One region of the Nocardioides sp. LML1-1-1.1 genome, then DNA from elsewhere that is predicted to be linked to it. Evidence: predicted binding sites of a transcription regulator. Region 1 holds the regulator's gene; the other holds the start of a gene.
What was found. The regulator LexA, encoded in region 1, represses DNA repair genes until DNA is damaged. The targets are predictions, from matches to a motif close to TCGAACANNTGTTCGA.
Positions count from the first base shown of each region.

Region 2: a site for LexA is predicted at 7,961-7,976, ahead of ruvC (crossover junction endodeoxyribonuclease RuvC). Genes of this name have one in related genera too.

Region 1 is NZ_JBEGHK010000002.1:743,832-755,125, forward strand. Features, by position in the region: gene MRBLML1_RS10400 (hypothetical protein) at 1-1,113, shown strand, start outside; gene MRBLML1_RS10405 (very short patch repair endonuclease) at 1,167-1,604, shown strand; gene MRBLML1_RS10410 (hypothetical protein) at 1,610-3,076, opposite strand; gene dcm (DNA (cytosine-5-)-methyltransferase) at 3,111-4,553, opposite strand; gene MRBLML1_RS10420 (vitamin B12-dependent ribonucleotide reductase) at 4,657-7,545, opposite strand; gene nrdR (transcriptional regulator NrdR) at 7,670-8,152, opposite strand; gene MRBLML1_RS10430 (hypothetical protein) at 8,542-8,871, shown strand; gene MRBLML1_RS10435 (LysM peptidoglycan-binding domain-containing protein) at 9,026-9,412, opposite strand; gene lexA (transcriptional repressor LexA) at 9,696-10,421, shown strand; gene MRBLML1_RS10445 (MXAN_6640 family putative metalloprotease) at 10,492-11,294, shown strand, end outside.
Region 2 is NZ_JBEGHK010000003.1:390,121-401,414, forward strand. Features, by position in the region: gene MRBLML1_RS12990 (LamG-like jellyroll fold domain-containing protein) at 1-999, shown strand, start outside; gene MRBLML1_RS12995 (hypothetical protein) at 996-1,874, shown strand; gene MRBLML1_RS13000 (alternate-type signal peptide domain-containing protein) at 1,999-2,535, shown strand; gene MRBLML1_RS13005 (signal peptidase I) at 2,548-3,291, shown strand; gene MRBLML1_RS13010 (LPXTG cell wall anchor domain-containing protein) at 3,288-3,953, shown strand; gene MRBLML1_RS13015 (SipW-dependent-type signal peptide-containing protein) at 3,946-4,518, shown strand; gene MRBLML1_RS13020 (signal peptidase I) at 4,515-5,846, shown strand; gene pdxT (pyridoxal 5'-phosphate synthase glutaminase subunit PdxT) at 5,858-6,433, shown strand; gene MRBLML1_RS13030 (YebC/PmpR family DNA-binding transcriptional regulator) at 6,491-7,258, shown strand; gene MRBLML1_RS13035 (hypothetical protein) at 7,500-7,787, shown strand; gene ruvC (crossover junction endodeoxyribonuclease RuvC) at 7,992-8,537, shown strand; gene ruvA (Holliday junction branch migration protein RuvA) at 8,534-9,130, shown strand; gene ruvB (Holliday junction branch migration DNA helicase RuvB) at 9,137-10,216, shown strand; gene yajC (preprotein translocase subunit YajC) at 10,334-10,648, shown strand; gene secD (protein translocase subunit SecD) at 10,651-11,294, shown strand, end outside.

The sequences.
Region 1 (11,294 bases):
GCAGACGCGCACTCAACCGCGCAAGCTCGACGCCGCATCGCGATCGACGCCCTCTCGCGAGAACTCTCGCAAGAGCCATCGTCGGCGTCGATGCGCTTGGCGTCCATGCTGGACCAACCCCGACCAATGATGGTCAGCGCCGACATTGATGGGCTGGTCGCTGCAACGATGCTTGGCTCCGTGGCCCCTCAGTTCGAGATCGTGGCGTTCTCGGTCAGCTCCACGTCGTGGCTGGTCCACCCAAGTGTGCAGCTCGAGCCGCCAACGGACCTTTTCGGAGTCGACCTGTTCTCTGTTCACCACGACAATGTCAGCAACCATGTCGTGAAATGGGGCCAGAAAAAGATCCAGATGGCCCCAGTGCGCGAGGCTTTCGTGACGTGGGATGCCTTGGTCGATCTCATGAGCACGCAGATGCTCCACGCCGTGCCGTCGCTGTGGGCGCAGACCCAGGGCGGCTACGAAGACGCCGGACGACCAGACTCCGCGACGTACAAGTACCCGTTCGGGACAGCTCAGATCCTTCTTGCGATGCTAGAGGCGGCCGGGCGGCCGCCGAGGTTCTTCGACCGGACCTATCTCCCGTGGCTCGTCGCCAACTGCGATGGTGGTGTCACGAGCTACACCAAGTACGCGGACAATGCTCGGGTGTGGTGGCCGGTGATGGCCGGAGCGGTGGGGCCGGGCAGTCTCACCGAGCAAGTCTTCGAACTGGTGGACCGCGCCCGTCCTCACGATTTCCTCGATGCTGTGCATCGGCTCGACAGAGAACGGCAGGCGTCTGACAGACGACGGTGGCTGACGGACAAGTGGACGCTCCTCAGCCAGTCGACCCAGGTGTTGAAGGACACGCTCTCCTGGCTCACAGAGCTGACCGGATGGCGGGTCCCTCTACGAGGCAGCATCGACGACCTCGACGAATGGCTCTCGATCCCGAGGTCCGGCAGCGCCACCGTCTACTACACAGCAGCCGGTCCTGACGGTGTCTTGAAGGCCAAGGATGACCCTGCGGCGGCTGCTGAGCAGATCCTCGGAGCCGAGTCGGCGTTGAATGCGAATTTCTACCACGGAGGTCAGTCAGGCTCGCGCTTCAACTGGGTGGGCGGATGGTGAGGAACGCTCCTCGCCGCGAGCACCACTGACACCCGGCGTGCTCTACTGGTGCCATGGGTGACGAGCCCGATCGCGTGAGTCCCGGAGGTGCGACCTCGCTCAAGATGTCCCGCCTCGCTCGGCGTCACACGGCACCTGAGGTGGCGTTGAGAAGCGAGCTGCACCGCCGGGGCATGCGCTACAGGGTGCAGATGAAGGTCCCCGGAAATAGACGACGGACGATCGATATCGCATTTCCTCGAGCCCGTCTTGCGGTCTACGTCGATGGGTGTTTCTGGCACGGCTGCCCGGAGCACTACCACCCGCCACGGGCCAATGCTGATTGGTGGGCGTGGAAGGTCGCGCGGAATCGCGCGCGCGATGCTGATACGAATCGCCAGCTCGCGGACCTCGGCTGGCAGGTGCTGCGCGTCTGGGAGCACGTGCCGCCTGAGCAGGCAGCAGACCTCGCCGAGACTTCTTACCGAGAGCTACTGGCCCGCCTCGCCTGAGCTCGTCAGGGCCAGATCCAGTCAGCACGGGCGTGCTGCCACTCGCGCCGAGCCACTGCCAAGCGGCTCCTGGCTGAGCGGACGTTCATGTGCATCTTCGTCCGTCGGTCGGCGCCCAGCTCCCCAGCCGATTTCGGAGCCTGCCTACCTTGTTTGGCGACCTTCATCCAGCCGGCGGCGGTGGCGGCGTCCAGGGAAGGGGTGTTGGCGATCCAGAAGGCCTCAACGTGAAGCGGGGCAAAGGCTGACTTGCGGGTACGGGAGAGCCCCGAGTTGGACGGAGCGACCTTCCTCCGCCCGTTGACCGACTTGAAGTCGCGATGCCAAGCGACGAATGAGCCGTCCTCGTCCATCAGCGCGTCGCCACTCAGGATCAAGAAGCCGAGGCCCTGCTCTGCCACACACGCGCGAATCGCCTCTTCATCGTTGAGGATCACTGTGCCGGTCACTGACCTGGCACCCTTGCTGGGAACACTCTGCCGGTCGGTGTGTGCCTTGAGGTCCCACACGTGGTTGAGCGCGTAGTCGAAGACAGTGTTGCCATAGCGCACCCGCGGAGGCTCGGCGGAAGGCGGAAACGCTGCATTGAGCAGCTCACGCCCGCGAGCCTCGAAGTACCACCCCTGCCACTCGTTCTCGTTGGCTCCCCGGGCGCCGCTTGCGGCAAGCCACTCCACGGACTTCCTCCCGTCCCAGGGGCGGGCCGGCCAACCGTCGTACAGGGCTGCCACCAGCGCCTCACCCTCCTCCTCTGGGGTGCCGAGCAGTTCTGCGGCCGTGCTTCCGAGTCGACCGAGCCTCCGCTCAGCGCCCGCCAGGATCACGTTCAGGCCCTCGAGCGAGATGGTCTCGCCCGTCGAGTAGCAGGTGTCCGTCCAGGCCACGTCGAGCGCTCGGGCAATGTCCCTCCCAAGCCGGGTCTTGCTGCTTCGGTCGAGCGCGACGTCGGGAAGGAGCTGGTCGGCCAGATTCACCAGGACGGACTTGTGCTCCTTGCTCCCCGGTCCGAGCCACTCGGCCGGGGAGTTGGTCAACCGGGCGATACGCGTGACCGCCTCGATCTTGGAGACTGCTGGCTGGAAGTCGGACCATGCGGGTGAGGAGAGCGAGGCTGGTGCCGCCGACGCAATACGACGGAGCGCACCTTGCTGATAGGCCTCGGTCGCGCCTTCGAGGAGAAGGTTCAGCCCTGCGAGGTTCACCTTGTTGCGCATCGTGTGCCGGTCAGCAGCCCACTCGACACCGAGCGCCTCCGCCAGGTGCTCACCCAGGATCGCGTTGGTCCTGACCACGTCCACGTCGATCCCCAGCGCGTCACGCAGCGCGACCAGGGCACGCTTCTCTCCTCGGTTGGCCGGCGGCGCTCCCGTCAACGAGTAGATGCGCGAGATCGCCTCACCAGTCGATGCCGCTGGGATGAAGAACTCGCGATCCATGGAGTGGGGACTCACATCGCTACTGATATCAGGCATGTCCAGACCCTCCGGCAGGACGCCGAGCCAGTTGTCAGTGCAGCCGATCGTCCGGGTTGTCCGGCGCGGCGGTCACCGCGTCAACGACATGGGGCGCCTCCGATCGGATCTCTTCAGCATGACGGAGCACGTACTGACGGAACACGTAGTAGGCAGCACCGACGTTGACGCCGTTGCCCATCTGCTTGTAGGAGGCCGAGTCCTTCTGCGGCTCTCCGTCCTCCGAGCCGGGCACCGACCGCCGAAACTCGAAGGTGTCGGGGAGCCCCTGGAGCCGCGCCGTCTCGCGCGGCGTGAGCCGCCGACGGTTGCCCAGGATCGAGGTCTGCGTGATGGCCACCAGTGCAGGGACGTAGTCAGGTCGCTTCGCTCGGATCCCCGAGGGCCGAAAGTGCATGATCGTCTCAGCGAGCGGCCGGTGCTCCCCGGCCTGCCACTCGAACTTGCGGCGCGAGCGCGGGAACGCGTCGAGGAGGTGCTCGTAGCGCGCGATGACCTCTCGGTGACGCTGCCAGAAGACCGCGTTCTTGCGGAGGAAGTCCTGCTTCCACCGTGGAATCGGGGCGCCGCCCAAAGAGGCTGCCTCGATGATGTCCTCCGCGTCGGCGAGTGAGCGGAACTCGTCGTACCAGATCGGGAAGCCCGGCAACCGCTCGCCGGGCCCCAGCCGCTCGGCTACATCCGTCAGCAGCCGGTCCCAGGTGTCGATCATCTTGAGCTCGGCGGACTCGAGCAGGTACTTGTTGTCCACCTCGACGTCCTTCTCGAGAGGTAGGTGCCGCTCGAGGTCCCACTGCTCCTTCGACCAGTCGAGGTCGAGGGTCTTGGGCGACACGATCGGGTCGTCGAAGCTCGCCGGGTCCTGAGCAACCTCGGGCCCGACGTAGTGAGCGAGGATGAAGACCCGCTCTCGTACCTGCGGTCGACCACCGAGCTCACGCGGCAGGAGGTGGGGGGAGAAGATGGCGGGTTCGTCCGCCGTGCGGTATCCGAGCTCTCGCAACGTCCGGACGATCGTGCGGAAAGTGGTGTCGCGGTGCCGCGGGCCAGCAAGGTTGCGCACGTTCTCCAGCAGCACGACAGAGGGCCGCACCGACGGCTCGGCCAGGATCCGGGCGATGTTCCAGAACAGGGTGCCGCGCGTCTCGTCCATGCCGCGCTGGAAGCCGCTCTTGGAGAAAGGCTGGCAGGGGAACCCTGCGGCGAGCACGTCCGAGTGCGGGACGACCACCTCGGGGTCGGTCAACGCGACGATGTCGCCATCGACCTTGAACTCCGACACACCTGGCGGGAGTGGTGCACCGGACTCGCGCAGCGGGCGCAGCCAGTTGTGGTCGTAGACCCGGGCGGCGTCGGTGTCGATCTCGCTGGCGAACGCCCAGCGTCCGCCAGCAGCATGCAGGGCCGCATGGAAACCGCCGATGCCGGCGAAGAGGTCAGAGAAGGTGAACGAGGAGGCTTCAGAGCTCGAGCTCATGTTCGAAATCTACGCCAATCGAGCCAGGGGGAAGCAACGTGGTGCCGCGTGTTGTGGACGAGGGCGGGCCGCGTTGCGGCCCGCCCTCATCTTGCCTGCTTGATCAGCTGCAGCCGCTGGTGCTGCCGCAGCCCTCGCACACGTAGCACGAGCCAGCCGGACGCATCTTCGTGCCGCAGGTCATGCACAGCGGGCTGTCGACCGCGTGGCCGGTGATCTGCTCGAGCAGCTCGGCGGTGGTCTTGGCGGTCTTCGCCTCCACCACCGGTACGCCGGCGAGCGGGTCCTCGTCCTCGACGACCTCGACGACGTCCTCGACCGCGGGGGCCTTGGCGACCGGGGCGGTCTCGACGAGCTCGGAGGCCGAGCCGGTCTCCTCGACGGGCTCGTAGGAGCCGGTCTCGAGGTGGCGCTGGCGCTCCTCGGCGGAGTAGATGCCGAGGGCGGAGCGCTCGTCGAAGGACAGGTAGTCCAGGGCCAGGCGGCGGAAGACGTAGTCCATGATCGACTGCGCCATCCGGACGTCCGGGTCGTCGGTGAGGCCGGCGGGCTCGAAGCGCAGGTTGGTGAACTTCGAGACGTAGGTCTCCAGCGGGACGCCGTACTGCAGGCCGATCGAGACCGCGATCGAGAAGGCGTCCATCACACCGGCCAGGGTCGAGCCCTGCTTGCCGAGCTTGAGGAAGATCTCGCCGAGCGTCTTGTCGTCGTGAGCACCGGAGGTCATATAGCCCTCGGCACCGGCGACCGTGAAGGAGGTGGTGCGGGCCAGGCGGGACTTCGGCAGGCGCTTGCGGGTCGGGGCGTAGACGACCTTCTCCACGACCTTCTCGACGACCTTGGTCTCGGCCTCGGCGGCGGCGTCCGCGGCAGCGGCGTCCTTCTTGGCCTTGCCGCCACCGTCGGCGAGGGGCTGGCCGACCTTGCAGTTGTCGCGGTAGATCGCGGTGGCCTTGAGGCCGAGCTTCCACGACTCCATGTAGATCTGCTCGATCTCCTCGACCGTCGCCGACTCCGGCAGGTTGACGGTCTTGGAGATGGCGCCGGAGAGGAACGGCTGGCAGGCAGCCATCATCTTGACGTGGCCCATCGGCTTGAGGGCCCGCTCACCCATCGCGGTGTCGAAGACCTCGTAGTGCTCCGGCTTGAGACCGGGGGCGTCGACGACGTGGCCGTGCTCACCGATGTAGGCGACGATCGCCTCGACCTTCTCGGCGTCGTAGCCGAGCTTCTTCAGCGCGCGCGGGATGGTCTGGTTGACGATCTGCAGCGAACCGCCGCCGACGAGCTTCTTGAACTTCACCAGGGAGAAGTCGGGCTCGATGCCGGTGGTGTCGCAGTCCATCATGAAGCCGATGGTGCCGGTCGGCGCGAGCACCGAGGCCTGCGCGTTGCGGAATCCGTTGGTCTTGCCGAGCTCGACGACCTGGGCCCACTCCTCGGTGGCGAGCTTGTGCACCTCGGCGTCGGCGATGTGCAGGGTGCGCACGTCGTCGTTGGCCGCCTGGTGCTTGCGCATCACGCGGTTGTGCGCCTCGGCGTTGCGGGCGTAGCCGGCGTACGGGCCGACGATGGAGGCCAGCTCCGCCGAGCGACGGTACGACGTGCCGGTCATCAGCGAGGTGATGGTGGCCGCCATCGCGCGACCGCCGTCGGAGTCGTAGCCCAGGCCCATCGCCATGAGCAGCGCGCCGAGGTTGGCGTAGCCGATGCCGAGCTGGCGGTAGTCGCGGGTGGTCTGGCCGATCGGCTCGGTCGGGAAGTCGGCGAAGCAGATCGAGATGTCCATCGCGGTGATGATCAGCTCGACGGCCTTGGCGAAGAGCGGGGCGTCGAAGGTGTCGTCGTCGCGCAGGAACTTGAGCAGGTTGAGCGAGGCCAGGTTGCACGAGGAGTTGTCGAGCGACATGTACTCCGAGCACGGGTTGGACGCGGTGATCCGGCCGGTCTCGGGATTGGTGTGCCAGTCGTTGATCGTGTCGTCGTACTGCAGGCCCGGGTCGGCGCAGGCCCAGGCGGCCTCGCTGATCTTGCGGAACAGGCTGCGCGCGTCGACGGTCTCGATGACCGAGCCGTCCTTGCGCGAGGTCAGGCCGAACTCGGTGCCGTTCTCCACCGCGCGCATGAACTCGTCGTTGACGCGCACGGAGTTGTTGGCGTTCTGGTACTGGACCGAGGTGATGTCCTTGCCGCCGAGGTCCATGTCGAAGCCGGCGTCGCGCAGGGCGCGGATCTTGTCCTCCTCGCGCCACTTCGTCTCGACGAACTCCTCGATGTCGGGGTGGTTGACGTCGAGCACGACCATCTTGGCCGCACGACGCGTGGCGCCGCCGGACTTGATGGTGCCGGCCGAGGCGTCCGCACCCCGCATGAAGGAGACCGGGCCCGACGCGGTGCCACCGGAGGACAGCAGCTCCTTGGAGGAGCGGATCCGGGAGAGGTTCAGACCGGCACCGGAGCCGCCCTTGAAGATGAAGCCCTCCTCCTTGTACCAGTTGAGGATCGAGTCCATCGAGTCATCCACCGACAGGATGAAGCAGGCCGACACCTGCTGGGGGGACTGCGTGCCGACGTTGAACCACACCGGGGAGTTGAACGAGAAGTACTGGTGGGCGAGCAGCCAGGTCAGCTCCTGCTCGAAGACCTCCGCGTCCGCCGAGGTCGCGAAGTAGTCGTGGTCGATGCCCGCCTGGACGTAGCGCGAGACGACCCGGTCGATGAGCTGGCGCAGGCCGGTCTCCCGCTCCGGCGTACCGACGGCGCCGCGGAAGTACTTGGTGGTGACGATGGTGGAGGCGTTCAGCGACCAGAAGTCCGGGAACTCCACGCCGAGCTGCTCGAAGACGGTCTCGCCGGTCTTCCAGTTGGTCTGGACGACGTCGCGCCGCTCCCAGGTGATCTCGTCGTAGGGGTGCACGCCGTCGGTGCTGAAGATGCGCTCGATCTTCAGCCCCTTCTGCGTGGCCGTCGGGTTGCTGGCCGTCTCGGTCATGACTCTCCTGGTGTCGGTGCGGTGCGGTGCGGATGTCGGCGGTCGTACGACGCACGCCGGAGCGTGCCGGGGAAGGTTGGTGGCCCGGCAGGCAGCTTCCCCACTACCTGCCGGGCGTTCGTGGTCAGCCCGTCGGGGCTGGTTCGCTCTGCAGCTGGCGCTCGGCGCGCAGGAGAGCGATCTCGTTCTCGAAGTCCGCCGCGGAGTCGAACCCGCGGTAGACCGAGGCGAAGCGGAGGTAGGCGACCTCGTCGAGGCGTCGCAGGGGCGGGAGGATCGCCAGGCCCACCTCGTGGGCGGCGATCTCGGGGCTGCCGGCCAGCCGGAGCTGGTCCTCGACCTCCTGGCCCAGGCGGGCCAGGTCGTCCTCGTCGACGGGGCGGCCCTTGCAGGCCTTCCGCACGCCGGACACGGCCTTCTCACGCGTGAACGGCTCGGTCGCACCGGAACGCTTCAGCACGGTGAGCTGCATCAGCTCCACCGTGGTGAACCGCTTCTCGCAGGCGGCCGACTGGCACACCCGGCGGCGACGGATCGAGCAGCCGTCCTCGGCGACCCGGGAGTCGAGGACCTTGGTGTCGTTGTGCTTGCAGTACGGACAGTGCATGGTTCCTCCTTCCGGGGCGGTCCCGCTGTGCACAACCGGGAGCTGGCTGTGGAGAGCGGGGTGGTGATCTGTGCAACGCCACCCCCAGTCCTGTGGACTAGATGTGGAGAACTACATCCTTGTAACTACTAGATGTAGTGGTAACCGTACGCCGCGACCACCACAGGTGCAAGACCGGGATCCGGGCAGATCTCGGTAGGTCCCACTCCGGGCACGTTTGCGCAGGTCACCGGCCCAGAACTGCTTCCGAAGAGGTCAACAACGCGGCGTGTCGAGGCCTTCCGCCCACCCGCCGGAAACCTCGGCCCACGCATCGGTCGCCGGCAGATCGCCGGCGGATTGCCGGGTTGCCCGCACGCCGCAACCACCCATCGGCCACAATGACCGCCGTGACAGGAGGAAAGCGCGCAGGCGATCGCACCAAGGCGCGATTCCGTCCTGACCTGCTCGCCCTCGCGGTCGGCATCACCCTCGCCCTCGTGGCGTGGGGGTACCTCGTCCTCGCCGCCATCGACTTCGGCGCCACCGCCCGCCACGACGGCAAGGCGAGCGCCTGGGCGTTCCTCGCGATCGCGGCCATCGGCGGCATGCTGTGCCTCTTCCTGGCGTTCATGCTGGCCGTCCGGCTCTCGCGCGCCATCGGGCTGAGCGCGGCACCCGAGCCGAAGCCCAAGCGCGATCCGCACGCCCCCAAGGGCGGCAAGCGCGCCGCGCGCTGAGACTCCCCCGGCAGAACACCGCGCCGACCAGAGCCGGGCCCGGAAAGCGCGAAGGGCGGGAGCCGGCCGCAGCCGGGTCCCGCCCTCCGTCTTCCCCACTCCGCCGGGGTCGAAGCGGCGGAGAGCTGGTGGGCCGACGTCCGTCGGCGACGGATCAGTCGGTGGTGGGCACCCGGAGCTGCTGGCCGGCGTAGACCACCGAGCCGTCGAGGGTGTTGAGGTCCTGGATCCGCTCCATGGCCCCGCGCACGTCGTCGTCACTGCCGGCAGCCACGTCGCTGGCGATGTCCCACAGGGTCTCACCGGGGGCGACGGTGACGACGGTGACGGCGGTGGCGTCGCCGGCCTCGTGGGTGGCGGCCGAGCCGGCGGCCAGCCACACGGCGACGGCGGCGACCACGACGGAGGCGAGCAGGAACACGACCAGGCGGCCTCGGCGGGTGAGCCGGACCGAGCTCGAACGCCGGGCTGGCGTGGCGACCGGACGCGCGGTGGCGCGGGGGGCGGCGACGCGGTGCGGGGCGATGCTGATCGTGCTCATGGTGACCTCCGGGGGAAGGGGACGGAACCTGTCGAGGAGCTGTCTATCGAGGGGGTCCGACACAAAGGGTTCGACCAGACGTTCGATCGAACATGTGTACGAGGTTAGATCAGGTGTTCGAACAAATCCAGCACCGGTTCGAAATCCTGTTCGACGGCGTGTCGCCGACACGCCGTTCGAACAGGTGTTTGAAACCCCGCGCCGGGATCGGTTAGCGTCGGGGCACGAGCTCGGCCACCCTGCACGGGGCGGACGGCGACCCGATGCGAAGTGGAGGCACCCCATGGCGGAGCGCAAGGCAGGCCGCGGCGTCACCGAGCTGCCGGACGGCCCCCCGGACGCGACCGGCCTGACGCCGCGCCAGCAGCGGGTCCTGGCCCACATCAAGGACAGCATCGAGAAGCGGGGCTACCCGCCGAGCATGCGCGAGATCGGCCAGGCCGTCGGCCTCACCAGCACCTCCAGCGTGGCCCACCAGCTGCGCGTGCTGGAGGAGAAGGGCTACCTCAAGCGCGACCCCAACCGGCCGCGTGCGCTGGAGGTGTTCCTGCCCGAGGTGATGGCGGCCCGCAAGGCGATGGGCTCCGCCGAGGAGACGACGTACGACGAGACCGGCATCGGCGACGCGGCCCCGGTCCCGGCCAACGTGCCGGTCGTCGGGCGGATCGCCGCCGGTGGCCCGATCCTCGCCGAGGAGCGCGTCGAGGACGTCTTCCCGCTCCCCCGCCAGCTCGTGGGCGACGGCCAGCTGTTCCTCCTCGAGGTCAGCGGCGAGTCGATGATCGACGCCGCGATCTGCAACGGCGACTACGTCGTGATCCGCCAGCAGCCGACCGCCGAGAACGGTGAGATCGTCGCCGCGATGATCGACGGCGAGGCCACGGTGAAGACCTTCCAGCGCAAGGACGGCCGGACCTGGCTGCTCCCGCACAACCCGGCGTTCGAGCCGATCGACGGCACCCACGCCACGATCCTCGGCAAGGTCACCGCCGTCCTGCGCCGGGTCTGAGAGTTTCGTCGGGGGTCTGACGTATGGTCGGGGGGTTCGCCCCCCACCGATCGTTCGTAAGGGCTTCCCCATGACGTCACGCCGCGCCCGCTGGGCCGCGCTGTTCCTGTCCCTGCTCGCGGCTCTCCTGGTCGCGCCGGCGCTCGCCGTCCCCGCCCAGGCGGTGGGTGGTGACCCCGACGCCGACGCGGACAGCCCGCGCGAGGTCGCCGAGCAGGCCCTGGAGACCGTGCAGGACCTCGTCGAGGCGCCGGTCACCCCGGCCGACCCGGCGACGGGCAGCCCGGTCGACGGCAAGGACCTGACGCTGGCCCTGCGCGACCTGGCGGTGGCCCAGCACGCCCTGCCCAAGTCCAAGCGCACCGTCGCCGCGCGCCTGCTCGCGCGCCCCGACGACTCGGCCAGCGAGTGCTTCGCCGACGGCGACCTCGCCTGCTACGGCGCGCACCCGACCAAGCGCACCTGCAACGCCTTCGTCTGCGTGCACTGGGTGAGCGCCGGCACCAACGCCATCCCGACCGAGAACGACGGCGCCGGCGGCGCCTTCCCCGGCACCAGGGGCGGCCTGCCGGACTACGTCGAGTTCACCCTCACCACGATGACCCAGATCGCGGTCACCTACGCCCGCGCGGGCTACAAGAAGCCGGTCTCCGACGGCACCGCGGGCGGCTCCTCGCTGCCCGACGTCTACCTCGGCAACGTCGGCAACGCCGGCGTCTACGGCTACTGCACGACCGACCGCGAGGTGAAGGGCCACGTCGCGGCCCCGGCCTACTGCGTGCTCGACAACAACTACGCCGAGTTCGGCATCGCCCCGCGCTCGGCGCTGCGGGTGACGGCGGCCCACGAGTACTTCCACGCGGTCCAGTTCGC
Region 2 (11,294 bases), on a different contig from region 1:
GCCACGGACCCGTGGGGCACCGGCGTGGCCGCGGGCTTCGACGGGAGCACGCAGTACGCCGCGGACGTGGTGCCCACGACCACCTCCCTGGTGGCCGGGTCGTCGTACTCGCTCGGACTGTGGTTCCGCGCCCCGCTGGGCTCCGGCGGCGGTGGGCTGCTGTCCCTCAACGCCAGCCCGGTCGCCTCGACCAGCGCGGGGGCGAACCCGACGCTCTACCTCGACGGGTCCGGCCGCATCCGCGCCAAGCTCGACGGCACGCCGGTGCTCGTCCTGCCGGTCATCCTGGTGCTGACCTCGGCATCGGGCACCGACTACCGCGACGGGCGTTGGCACCATGTCGCGCTCACGGTCAACCGCAAGGTGCTGACCACCGACCTCAAGCTGTACGTCGACGGCGCCCAGGCCGACGCGATCAACGACGCCGTCCTGCTGATCGGCACGCTGAGCGACTCCTGGTGGCACCTGGCCTGGACCGACACCACCGCGCTGTCGGGCCTCGGCGACCCGCCGGCCTCCTTCACCGGCCGGCTGTCCGGTGCCTTCCGGACCACGACCGCGCTCTCCGCGGCGACGGTGGCAGCGCTCGCGTCGAGTGCCTCGGCGACGTCGTACGCGAGCGCGCTGGCGAGCGCGCAGCACCTGTGGATGCTCGGCGACGCGAGCACGGCCACGCACACCGGCGCCATCGCCTACGTCACCGGCGGAGCGCCGTGCGCGCACGTGCGTCTGGGCTGGAGCCTCGGCGGGACGACGGCGTTCGCGCTGACCCCGATCGACCAGCTCGCCGGCGTCGGGTGGCTGCCCGCGATGCCCGCCGCGGCGCCGGGGCCGGGCGCGACGCAGACCCTGACCACGTCGTACGCCCGGGTGGCGAGCGGCTACGACTCCGACGTCGCGGGGCTCGAGCTCGTCGTGCCGCTGGCGCACCGGGTGCTGCTCACCGGCACCGCCTGGACGCTGCGCTTCGACTGGGGCGCCGCGAGGCTGCTCGGATGAGGTGGCCCCGCGTGCTCGCCGCCGCCGTCGCCGTCGTGGCGCTGGGTGGATGTCTGGGCTGGCGCGCCGACGGCGGCACCTGGGTGCACGTGGAGTCCCCGTCGATGGGGACGGCGGCGCCCGTCGGCTCCCTGCTCTGGGTCGGCCACGTCGACCCCGACCGGCTCCGGCCCGGTGACTTCATCACCTTCCGCGCGCCGACCGGCGGCACCTACAGCCACCGGGTCCTGACCCGCCACGACGACGGCACCCTGGCCACGAAGGGCGACCTGCCCGGTCCCGACCCGTGGCGCACGGATCCCGCGGACGTGGTCGGTGAGGTCCGTGCGACCTGGCCCGGCGTGGGCTGGCTGGTGGTCGCGGCCCCGTTGCTCCTGCCGGGCCTCGCGCTGGTCCTGCTCGCCCGCGGCCTGGTCCGGCGGGACCGCCGGCTGCCGGTGACGATGGTGCTGGGCGCCGTCGTCGTCAGCGTGGTGCTGGCGGTCTACCGGCCGCTCCTGGGTGCCGAGCAGGTCGCCTTCGTGCCGGCGGGCGCCGGCGCGCGGGCGACCTACGTCGGCACGGGGCTGCTGCCCGTGCGGCTGCACGCGGAGGAGGCCGGAGGCGAGAGCGTGGTGCTGCGCGCCGGCGAGGTCGGCTCGGTGCACGTGCGCAGCGCTGGCGCCGACGGAGACTTCCGGGTCGGCCTGGCGCCGGACCTGCCGCGCTGGTGGTGGCTCGCCGTCGTGCTCGGCTGCCTGACCCCGGCCGCCGTCGTCGCGGCACGTGGGAACGGCGTCAAGAGGCTCCAGCGGAACCGAGGGACCTATCGGAAAAGTGGTGTTGACACCCCCTCCACGCGGGCCGTCCCGGCCCTGCCGGGACGAAAGTCCTGATTCCTCGGTGCGACCGTGCCTGGCCATGCTTCCCTTCGTTGTGGATCGCGAGGCACCCCCGCCTCACGACACACCGAGAAACAGCCACACCTGGGGACAACACAGGCATGGGGACTGGAGAATCATGAAGAAGACGACGAAGGGTGCGCTCGCTGCCGGCTCCGCGGCGGTGCTGCTCATGGGTGGTGCGGGCACCCTCGCCTACTGGAGCGCCAACACCAGCGTCGCCGGGGTCAACGTGACCGCCGGTGAGCTGAAGATCATCAACGACACCTGCACGAACGCCAACTGGGTGTTCGACAGCGGCGAGACCGTGGCCAACAAGACCTACGTCCCGGCGACGGACCTGATCGTCCCCGGCGACAAGCTCACCAAGACCTGCCAGTTCGAGATCCAGGCCACCGGTGAGCACCTGCGGGCGACCGTCGACCTGACGAACCCGGCGCTGTCCGGCGACCTCGCCTCGGCGCTGACGCTCGACAGCTCCTTCAAGGTCGGCGGCGTGGACCTGACCGAGAGCGACATCACCGAGGCCAACGACGGCAACGTCGTCAACGTGGTCATCGGCGTGACGTTCAACTCGGGCTCGCTCAACCCGACGCAGACGCTGACCGGCGCGCTCTCGCAGTTCGCCATCCAGATCGACCAGATCCACAGCTGATCCCTACGGTCGGTGGCTCTCTCGGTCCGGGCGACCGCCGGCTGGATAGGTCAGGTCCTCGCGTGGTTGGTGATCCTCGGTGTGGTCGTCGTGCTGGCGGCCGCGGTCCTCGTACCGCGGCTCGCCGGCGCGACGCCGTACACCGTGCTCACCGGCTCCATGGAGCCGAAGTACCCACCGGGGACGTTGGTGGTCGTCAAGCCGGTCGCGTTCGACGACATCGCGATCGGCGACGTGATCACCTACCAGCGGGAGTCCGGCAAGGACGACGTGGTGACCCACCGGGTCGTGGGATCGGGCAACCGGTTCGACGGCAAGCGGGTCCTCACCACCCAGGGCGACGCCAACCAGGTCGCCGACCGGAACCCCGTGCAGGAGGTCCAGGTCAGGGGGAGGCTGTGGTACTCGGTTCCGTACCTCGGCTACGTCAACACCGCACTCAGCGGCCGGCAACGGCAGTGGGCGGTGTGGGCGGTCTCGGCCGGACTGGTGGGCTACGCGGCGTACATGTTCGTCGGCGCTCTGCGCGACCGGCGGCGCACCCGCCGCGCACCCACGGAGACGAGCCAGGACACCGAGTCCCTCAGGACGACGGTCCCGGTGGCCGAACCCCTGGAGCAACCGCCCGTCGTCAGCAGCACCCGCACCACCCCGGACCGGCCTGACCGCACCCTCGTGGTCGTGGCCGTCGCAGGAGCCCTCCTGCTCGTCCTGGTCCTCGTCAAGATCCGCACCTCAAGGAGACCGTCATCGTGATCCGCCGACTCGCCTCGATCGGGGCCGCCGCTGCCGCGGTGGTCGCGCTCGCTGCCGCGCCGGCGCACGCGGACGACGAGATCGGGCTCAGCCAGGACGGGGTGACCTGGACCGAGACCCTCGGCGCGCCGCTCTTCGACCCCGGCTTCCGGTTCGTCCCCGGTGACGTCGAGACCCGGTCCTTCCGGGTCCGGAACCAAGGCCCCTCGGCCGGCCTGCTCACCGTCCAGGTGCTCGCCGCCGACCCGTCCGCCCTGCTGCTGGCCGACGACTTCACCATCGAGGCGCAGGTCGCGGGCGGCCCGTGGGTCGACGTCGAGGCCGGTACGACGCCCGTGCGCACCGAGCTGAGGATCGCACGCAACGCCCAGACCCAGGTGGCGGTCCGGGCCACCTTCGACCCCGACTCGACCCGCCAGCTCCAGCAGGTGCCCTTCCGGGTGCTGCTCACCCTCGAGGAGGACGGCAGCGTGGGCGGCATCGACCAGGGCGGCGGCGACGGCGACGGGAACGGCTCCGTCGGTGGCGTCGAGGACGGCGGCCTGCCGGCGACCGGCTCGGCCGTCGCGCCCGGCCTCGTCTGGCTCGCGGCCGGCCTGATCGGCGGCGGCATCGCGCTCGTCCGGCGGCGCTCGCGCGAGGAGGTGGCTCCTCGTGCCTAGCTGGTTCGGACGCGGCCGCACCCGCGCCCTGCTCTCCGCCGGCCTCCTGGTCGGCGTCGGGGCCGTCGGCACCTCGGCGTACTGGAGCGCGGGGACGCAGGCCACCGGCACCACCGTGCAGTCCGGCACGATCCACATCGACCTCGCCACCAACAACCGGGTGAAGCCCGAGACCTACGCGTGGACCGCGCTGACCGGGAGCCTGGCCGTCGCCGGTGAGTCCCAGGCCAAGGTGCTGCGGGTGCGCAACAACAGCATCGGCGGGCTGACCTTCGGGTACACGATCGCCGCCACCGCCAGCGGCACCCTCGGCGGCGCGCTCAAGGTCACCGTGCGCAACGGCGGGACCGTCAGCGGGACGACCTGCACCGGCGGCACCGTCGTCGGCACCGCCAACGCCGACCTCAACGGCTACAACGGAGCGCCGGGACAGCTGTCCTCGAGCGCCGCCACGCCCTACCACGACCTGTGCGTCCAGGTGAGCCTGCCGGCCGGCAGCGGCGTCACCAGCGGCGCCACCTCGAACATCGCCTTCACCTTCTCCGCGACGCAGGTGGTCTCATGACCCGCACCCAGCGCATCGCCCGCGAGCTCGTCCTGTGGACCGGCGGCGCCCTCGGCGCGCTGTGCCTGCTCGCCCTGCTGGCGGGCTGGCTGCTCAACGTGACGCCGCTCGTCTTCCAGTCCGGCTCGATGAGCCCGTCGTACGACGCGGGGGCGCTCGGCATCGCCCGGAAGGTCCCGGCGAGCGAGCTGCGCGTCGGTGACGTCGTCAGCGTCGAGAGCGCGCAGGGCGGCCGGGTCACCCACCGCGTCGTCGCGATCTCCGGTGCGGAGGACGGTCGCGCGCTGCTCCGCCTGCAGGGTGACACCAACCCGGCCCCCGACACCGAGACCTACGCCGTGCGCACGGCGGACCGGGTCGCGTTCGGCGTACCGAAGGCGGGCTACGTGCTCAGCGCCGCCTCGACGCCGGTGGGCCTCCTGCTCGGCGGGCTGCTCGTCGTCGGCTCGATCTTCCTCGGCTTCCGCCCCCAGGGCCCGCGTCCCGGCGCCCCTGCCGGGCGGCGTCACGCCGCCATCGCGGTCGGCGCGGTCTCCGCGTTGACGATCGGTGGCGCGATCGGCGCCAGCGGTCTGGCGCCGTTCTCGCCCACCGGGGCGCTGTGGAGCGACTCGGCCACCGCGAACGCCACGATCACCGCCACCGGCGGCGACACCACGCCGCCCGTGCTCTCGAACCCGCTCCCTGCCGACGGTGCGAGTGCCACCACCTGGGGCGGTCTCGACTGCGCCGACAGCGGCGCGGGCTTCGGCCAGATCTGCGTGAACGCCACGGACACCGGCGGCTCAGGAGTGAGCACGGTGACCGTCAAGCTGGTCCGCACCAACAACGGCGTCCTGACGTGCTGGAACGGCACCGCCTTCATCGCCGGCAACGGCTGCTCGGCACAGACGATGCTCCTCGTGTCCGGCAGCCAGTACCGCACCAACAACCTGTCCGCCGTGCTGATGACCCAGGGCGGGTACACCGCGACGTTCACCGCGACCGACGTCGCCGGCAACAGCGCGACGCTCACGACCGCCTTCGCCGTCCAGCCGACGCCCGTGATCACGGCTTGCGTCCCGATCAACGGCAACAACCCCTACAACCTGACGTGGACCTGGGCCGGCGCCGGCAACCCCGACTCCTTCAAGCTCTACTACGGCGGGGGCGGCAGCCTCCGGACGCCGACGACCTTCGCGGGCAACGTGCGCAACGGCCAGACCCAGTCGATCAACAACGAGGCCGGCACCTTCCGCCTGGTCGCGGTGATCGGCGGCGTCGAGTCCGCTCTGTCCAACCCGGCCAACTACTCGGGCAACGGCAACAAGAACTGCGCGATCCCGTAACGTTCTCCGGCGTGCCAGCCATCGGAGTCTTCGCCCTCCAGGGTGACGTTCGGGAGCACCTGCAGACCCTGACCGCCCTCGGTGCCGACGCCTTCGCCGTACGACGGCCTGCCGAGCTCGCCGGCTGCGACGGCCTGGTGCTGCCCGGCGGGGAGTCGACCACGATGGCCAAGCTGGCCCGCACGTTCGAGCTGCTCGACCCGTTGCGCGAGCGGATCGCCGGCGGGATGCCGACCTTCGGCACCTGTGCCGGGATGATCCTGCTCGCCGACCGGATCGAGGGCGGCACCGCCGACCAGGAGACCATCGGCGGGCTCGACGTCACCGTGCGACGCAACGCCTTCGGCCGCCAGGTCGACTCCTTCGAGGCCGACCTGCCGTTCGCGGGGCTGGCCGACCCGGTGCACGCCGTCTTCATCCGCGCCCCCTGGGTCGAGGCGACCGGCCCGGACGTCGAGGTGCTCGCCGAGGCCGCGGGTCACCCGGTCGCCGTACGGCAGGGGCACCTGATGGCGACCTCCTTCCACCCCGAGGTCGACGGGGACGGCCGGGTGCACCGGGTCTTCCTCGACCTGGTCGCCGGATAGAGTTGTCCGCGCTGCTGCGGCAGCACGGAAGTCGTCGAGGTAGATAGAGGGACGTAGATGTCTGGCCACTCCAAGTGGGCGACCACGAAGCACAAGAAGGCCGCGATCGATGCCAAGCGCGGCAAGCTCTTCGCCAAGCTGATCAAGAACATCGAGATCGCGGCGAAGATGGGCGGCCCCGACCCCTCCGGCAACCCCACCCTCTTCGACGCCATCCAGAAGGCCAAGAAGCAGTCGGTCCCCAACAAGAACATCGACTCCGCGGTCAAGCGCGGCGGCGGCCTCGAGGGCGGCGGCGTCGACTACGAGACGATCATGTACGAGGTCTACGGCCCCCAGGGCGTCGCGCTCCTCGTCGAGTGCCTCACCGACAACCGCAACCGCGCCGCGATGGAGGTCCGCACCGCGGTCACCCGCAACGGCGGCACCATGGCCGACCCCGGCTCGGTGTCGCGCCTGTTCACCCGCAAGGGCGTGGTCGTGGTCGCGAAGTCCCAGGAGGACAAGGAGGTCTCCGAGGACGACATCCTCGAGGCCACCCTCGACGCCGGTGCGGAGGAGGTCAACGACCACGGCGAGGCGTTCGAGGTGCAGTCCGAGGCCACCGACGTCGTCGCCGTGCGGACCGCACTGCAGGAAGCCGGCATCGACTACGAGTCCGCCGACGTCCTGTTCGTGGCCTCGATGGACATCCCCGTCGCCGACCCGACCGCGGCGGGCAAGGTCTTCAAGCTCGTCGACGCGGTCGACGACCTCGACGACGTGCAGAACGTCTTCTCCAACGCCGACATCCCCGACGAGGTCCTCGACCAGATCGAGGAGTGAGGTACGCCGGAGCGCGTCATGTCCGGCTGTGTCTGACTGACATGCCGCAGATCTCTCGCGGCAGTGCCTTCGGAAGGCTGTTAATGTGACCCCCCATTCATTCTCGGGCGTCACGCCCAGCCAACGCACAGGGGGCATCGTGGTTTGGAAACGTGCTGCAGTCGTTCTTTCCGCAGTTGTTGCGAGCGTTGCACTACCGGCAACTCCCGCTTTCGCTGCCAGCAACACCAAGTACACATGCGTGGCTGATGGACAGACCGCAACCATCAGCGTCACGCACTCGGCGGACAAGATGACCATTTACCGGATCGAGTACAAGATCGAGGACAACGGTCGGACCGGCGGGAAGATCTGGGTCAATGACTACGGCGTCGCGCCCACGGCGACCTACAGCACCTATTCGGCAATCCAGGACGGCGGTTGGCACGTCATGAGGGAGGCGAACATCAGGCGCGGCTTTGGTGGATTGACGGTCAAGTTCACCCTCAATCAAGCGGTCGACAGCTCGTGCGGCGGCACCATCTGGTGACGACCGCGTTGTGAACCGGCGCTGAGGCGCGGCGAGAGGAATGGTCGGCGGTCTGCCGCCCCTCTCGTCGCGTCCGCCGGTTCGCCTATCGGCTTGGATGGATCTGCTCCTGAGCTCGTCGATCGCTCGACGTGTCGCGGGGTCTCAGCGGCTCGGCGTCGTCTACGGTAGGTCCGAACAGATGTTCGGACGAGAGGTGACGACGTGCGCGTGCTCGGGATCGACCCGGGGTTGACCCGCTGCGGCCTCGGCGTGGTCGACGGATCGCTCGGCCGGCCGTTGAGCCTGGTCGACGTGGGCGTCGTACGGACCTCGGCCCAGGTGGCGGTGCCGGAGCGGTTGGTGACCATCGAGCGCGGCATCGACGCCTGGCTCGACGAGCACCGGCCCGAGGCGGTCGCGATCGAGCGGATCTTCGCGCGCTCCGACGTCAGCACGATCATGGGCACGGCGCAGGCCGCGGGCATCGCGATGGTCTGCGCCGCCCGGCGCGGTCTGCCGGTGGCGCTGCACACCCCGAGCGAGGTCAAGGCCGCCGTCTCCGGCAACGGGCGTGCCGACAAGGCGCAGGTGGGTGCGATGGTCACCCGGATCCTGCGCCTGGACGCGGCGCCCAAGCCGGCCGACGCCGCCGACGCGTTGGCGCTCGCCATCACCCACATCTGGCGCGGTGGTGCGCAGGCGCGCATCGACGCCGCGCTCGCCGCTGCCCGGCCGACCCGTTCCCGCACCCCCGGAGGAGTCCGATGATCGCGTTCGTCCGCGGCACCGTCGCTGCCGTGACGCTGTCCAGTGCCGTCGTCGAGGTGGGTGGCATCGGCCTCGAGCTGATGTGCACGCCGGGCACGCTCGCCCAGCTGCGCACCGGCCGGCAGGCCACCCTGCCGACGAGCATGATCGTGCGCGAGGACTCCCTCACCCTCTACGGTTTCGCCGACGAGGAGGAGAAGACGATCTTCGAGCTGGTCCAGACCGCCTCCGGCGTCGGGCCCAAGCTCGCCCAGGCGATCATCGCGGTCCTCAGCCCCGACGGCGTCCGGACGGCGATCGCCTCCGACGACGTCAAGACGCTCACCAAGGTCCCTGGCATCGGCCAGAAGGGCGCCCAGCGGATCATCCTCGAGCTCAAGGACCGCATCGGCGCCCCCACCGGCACGGTCGCCAGCAGCGCCGCCGCCGCGGGCGCTGCGTGGCGCGAGCAGGTGCACCAGGGCCTGGTCGGACTGGGCTACAACGCCAAGGACGCCGACAAGGCCGTGGACGCGGTCGCCGACCAGGCCGACGGCTCGCCGGACGTCGGTGCCCTGCTCCGCGCCGCGCTGCGCAGCCTCTCCAAGGCCTGATCCGTCGTGCCCTTCCACGAGGACGAGCTCGCCGCCGCCGAGGAGACCCATTTCCGCTCGCTGACCGCAGCCGAGGCCGAGGGCGACGAGCGCGCGGTCGAGGCCGCGCTGCGCCCGCGCACGCTGGACGAGGTGGTCGGCCAGGCGCGGGTGCGTGACCAGCTCGGCCTGGTGCTGGAGGCCGCGCAGCAGCGGGGAAGGGCGCCCGACCACGTGCTGCTCTCCGGCCCGCCCGGCCTGGGCAAGACCACGCTGGCGATGATCATCTCCCACGAGATGGGCACTCCGCTGCGGATCACCAGCGGTCCGGCCATCACCCACGCCGGCGACCTCGCCGCGATCCTCTCCGGGCTGAACGAGGGCGAGGTGCTCTTCGTCGACGAGATCCACCGGATGTCGCGCCCTGCCGAGGAGATGCTCTACCTGGCGATGGAGGACTTCCGGGTCGACGTCGTGATCGGCAAGGGGCCGGGCGCCACCGCCATCCCGCTGGAGATCCCGCCGTTCACCCTCGTGGGCGCGACCACCCGCGCCGGCCTCCTGCCGGGGCCGCTGCGCGACCGGTTCGGGTTCACCGCCCACCTGGAGTTCTACGAGCCCGACGAGCTCGACCTGATCGTGCGCCGCTCGGCCGGCCTGCTCGGCGTCGACCTCACCCCGGAGGGCTCCAGCGAGATCGCCGGTCGCTCCCGCGGCACGCCCCGCATCGCCAACCGCCTGCTGCGCCGGGTCCGTGACTACGCCCAGGTCCGTGCCGACGGCACGGTCACCCGGGGCGTCGCCCAGTCGGCGCTCGACCTCTACGAGGTCGACGAGCTGGGCCTCGACCGCCTGGACCGGGCGGTCCTCGACGTGCTCTGCCGCCGGTTCGGTGGGGGACCGGTGGGCGTCTCCACGCTCGCGGTCGCCGTCGGCGAGGAGCGGGAGACCGTCGAGGAGGTCGCCGAGCCCTTCCTGGTCCGCAACGGGTTCCTCGCGCGCACGCCGCGCGGGCGGATCGCCACGCCGGCGGCATGGACGCACCTGGGACTGGCCCCGCCGGCGTACCCGAAGGACGCCGGGGGACCCACCCTCTTCGAGGACTGACGCGCGGAGGACGGTGCGGATCGCGCCCGGACTGGTGTCGCTGGCTACACTTCCCGACGGCCCGCCCTGCGACCGCTGGTGCGGCGCTGTTCCGTGCCCCGCTGGAGAGGTTTGTCGGTGAAAGACGCTGCACAGCTGTTGCCGATCGTGGCGATCGCTGCGATCTTCTGGTTGCTCATCATCCGCCCTGCCTCACGTCAGCGGAAGGCGACGGCGCAGCTGCAGGCCGAGCTGTCCGTCGGCGACGGCGTCATGCTGACCTCGGGCATCTTCGGGACGATCGTCGGGGAGACCGACGAGCACCTCGAGGTCGAGATCGCGCCGGGCGTGGCGATCCGTGTCGTCCGCGGTGCGGTCGCCTCGGTACGCCGCGACCACCTGGAGGACGACGCGCCCGTCGACCCCACCCCTGACGACGAAGAGGAGCGCTGAGCATGGCCTCGCGCCGTCCGCGCCCCGGGCGCAACCTGATCATCTTCTTCCTCGCGCTGGCCGTGCTCTACGGCCTCACCGCGCTCTCGCAGAGCGGCGACGACAAGGACAAGACGCCGTGGAAGCCCGCGCTGGGCCTCGACCTCCAGGGCGGCACCCGGATCACCCTGAGCGCCGACAAGGACCAGACCAAGGAGAACCTCGACGAGGCGCGGCGGATCATCGACCAGCGCGTCAACGGCTCCGGTGTCGCCGAGGCCGCGGTCACCACCCAGGGCAGCAAGAACATCGTCGTCGAGGTCCCCGGCAAGACCAAGGACCGTGGCCAGCTCGAGGACACCGTCAAGCGGCAGGCGCAGCTGCGCTTCCGCCTCGTCGCATGCTCGGACGGCAAGCCCGCCGCCTGCGCCGCCGGCGCCGGCACCGGCCTGCCCGGCTCGGACACCGGCTCGATGGGCGGCCTCGGCCGGCCCGGTCTCGACCTGTCCGGCGCGGTCGACGACGACCCGACCGGTACGCCGTCCGCGACGCCCAGCACGTCCGGTAGCCCGACCGCCACGCCGAGCGGCTCGGCGACGCCCAGCGACACCGCCACTCCGGGCACGGGCGACACGAAGGACAAGGCCTTCACCGCCGAGGACGCCAT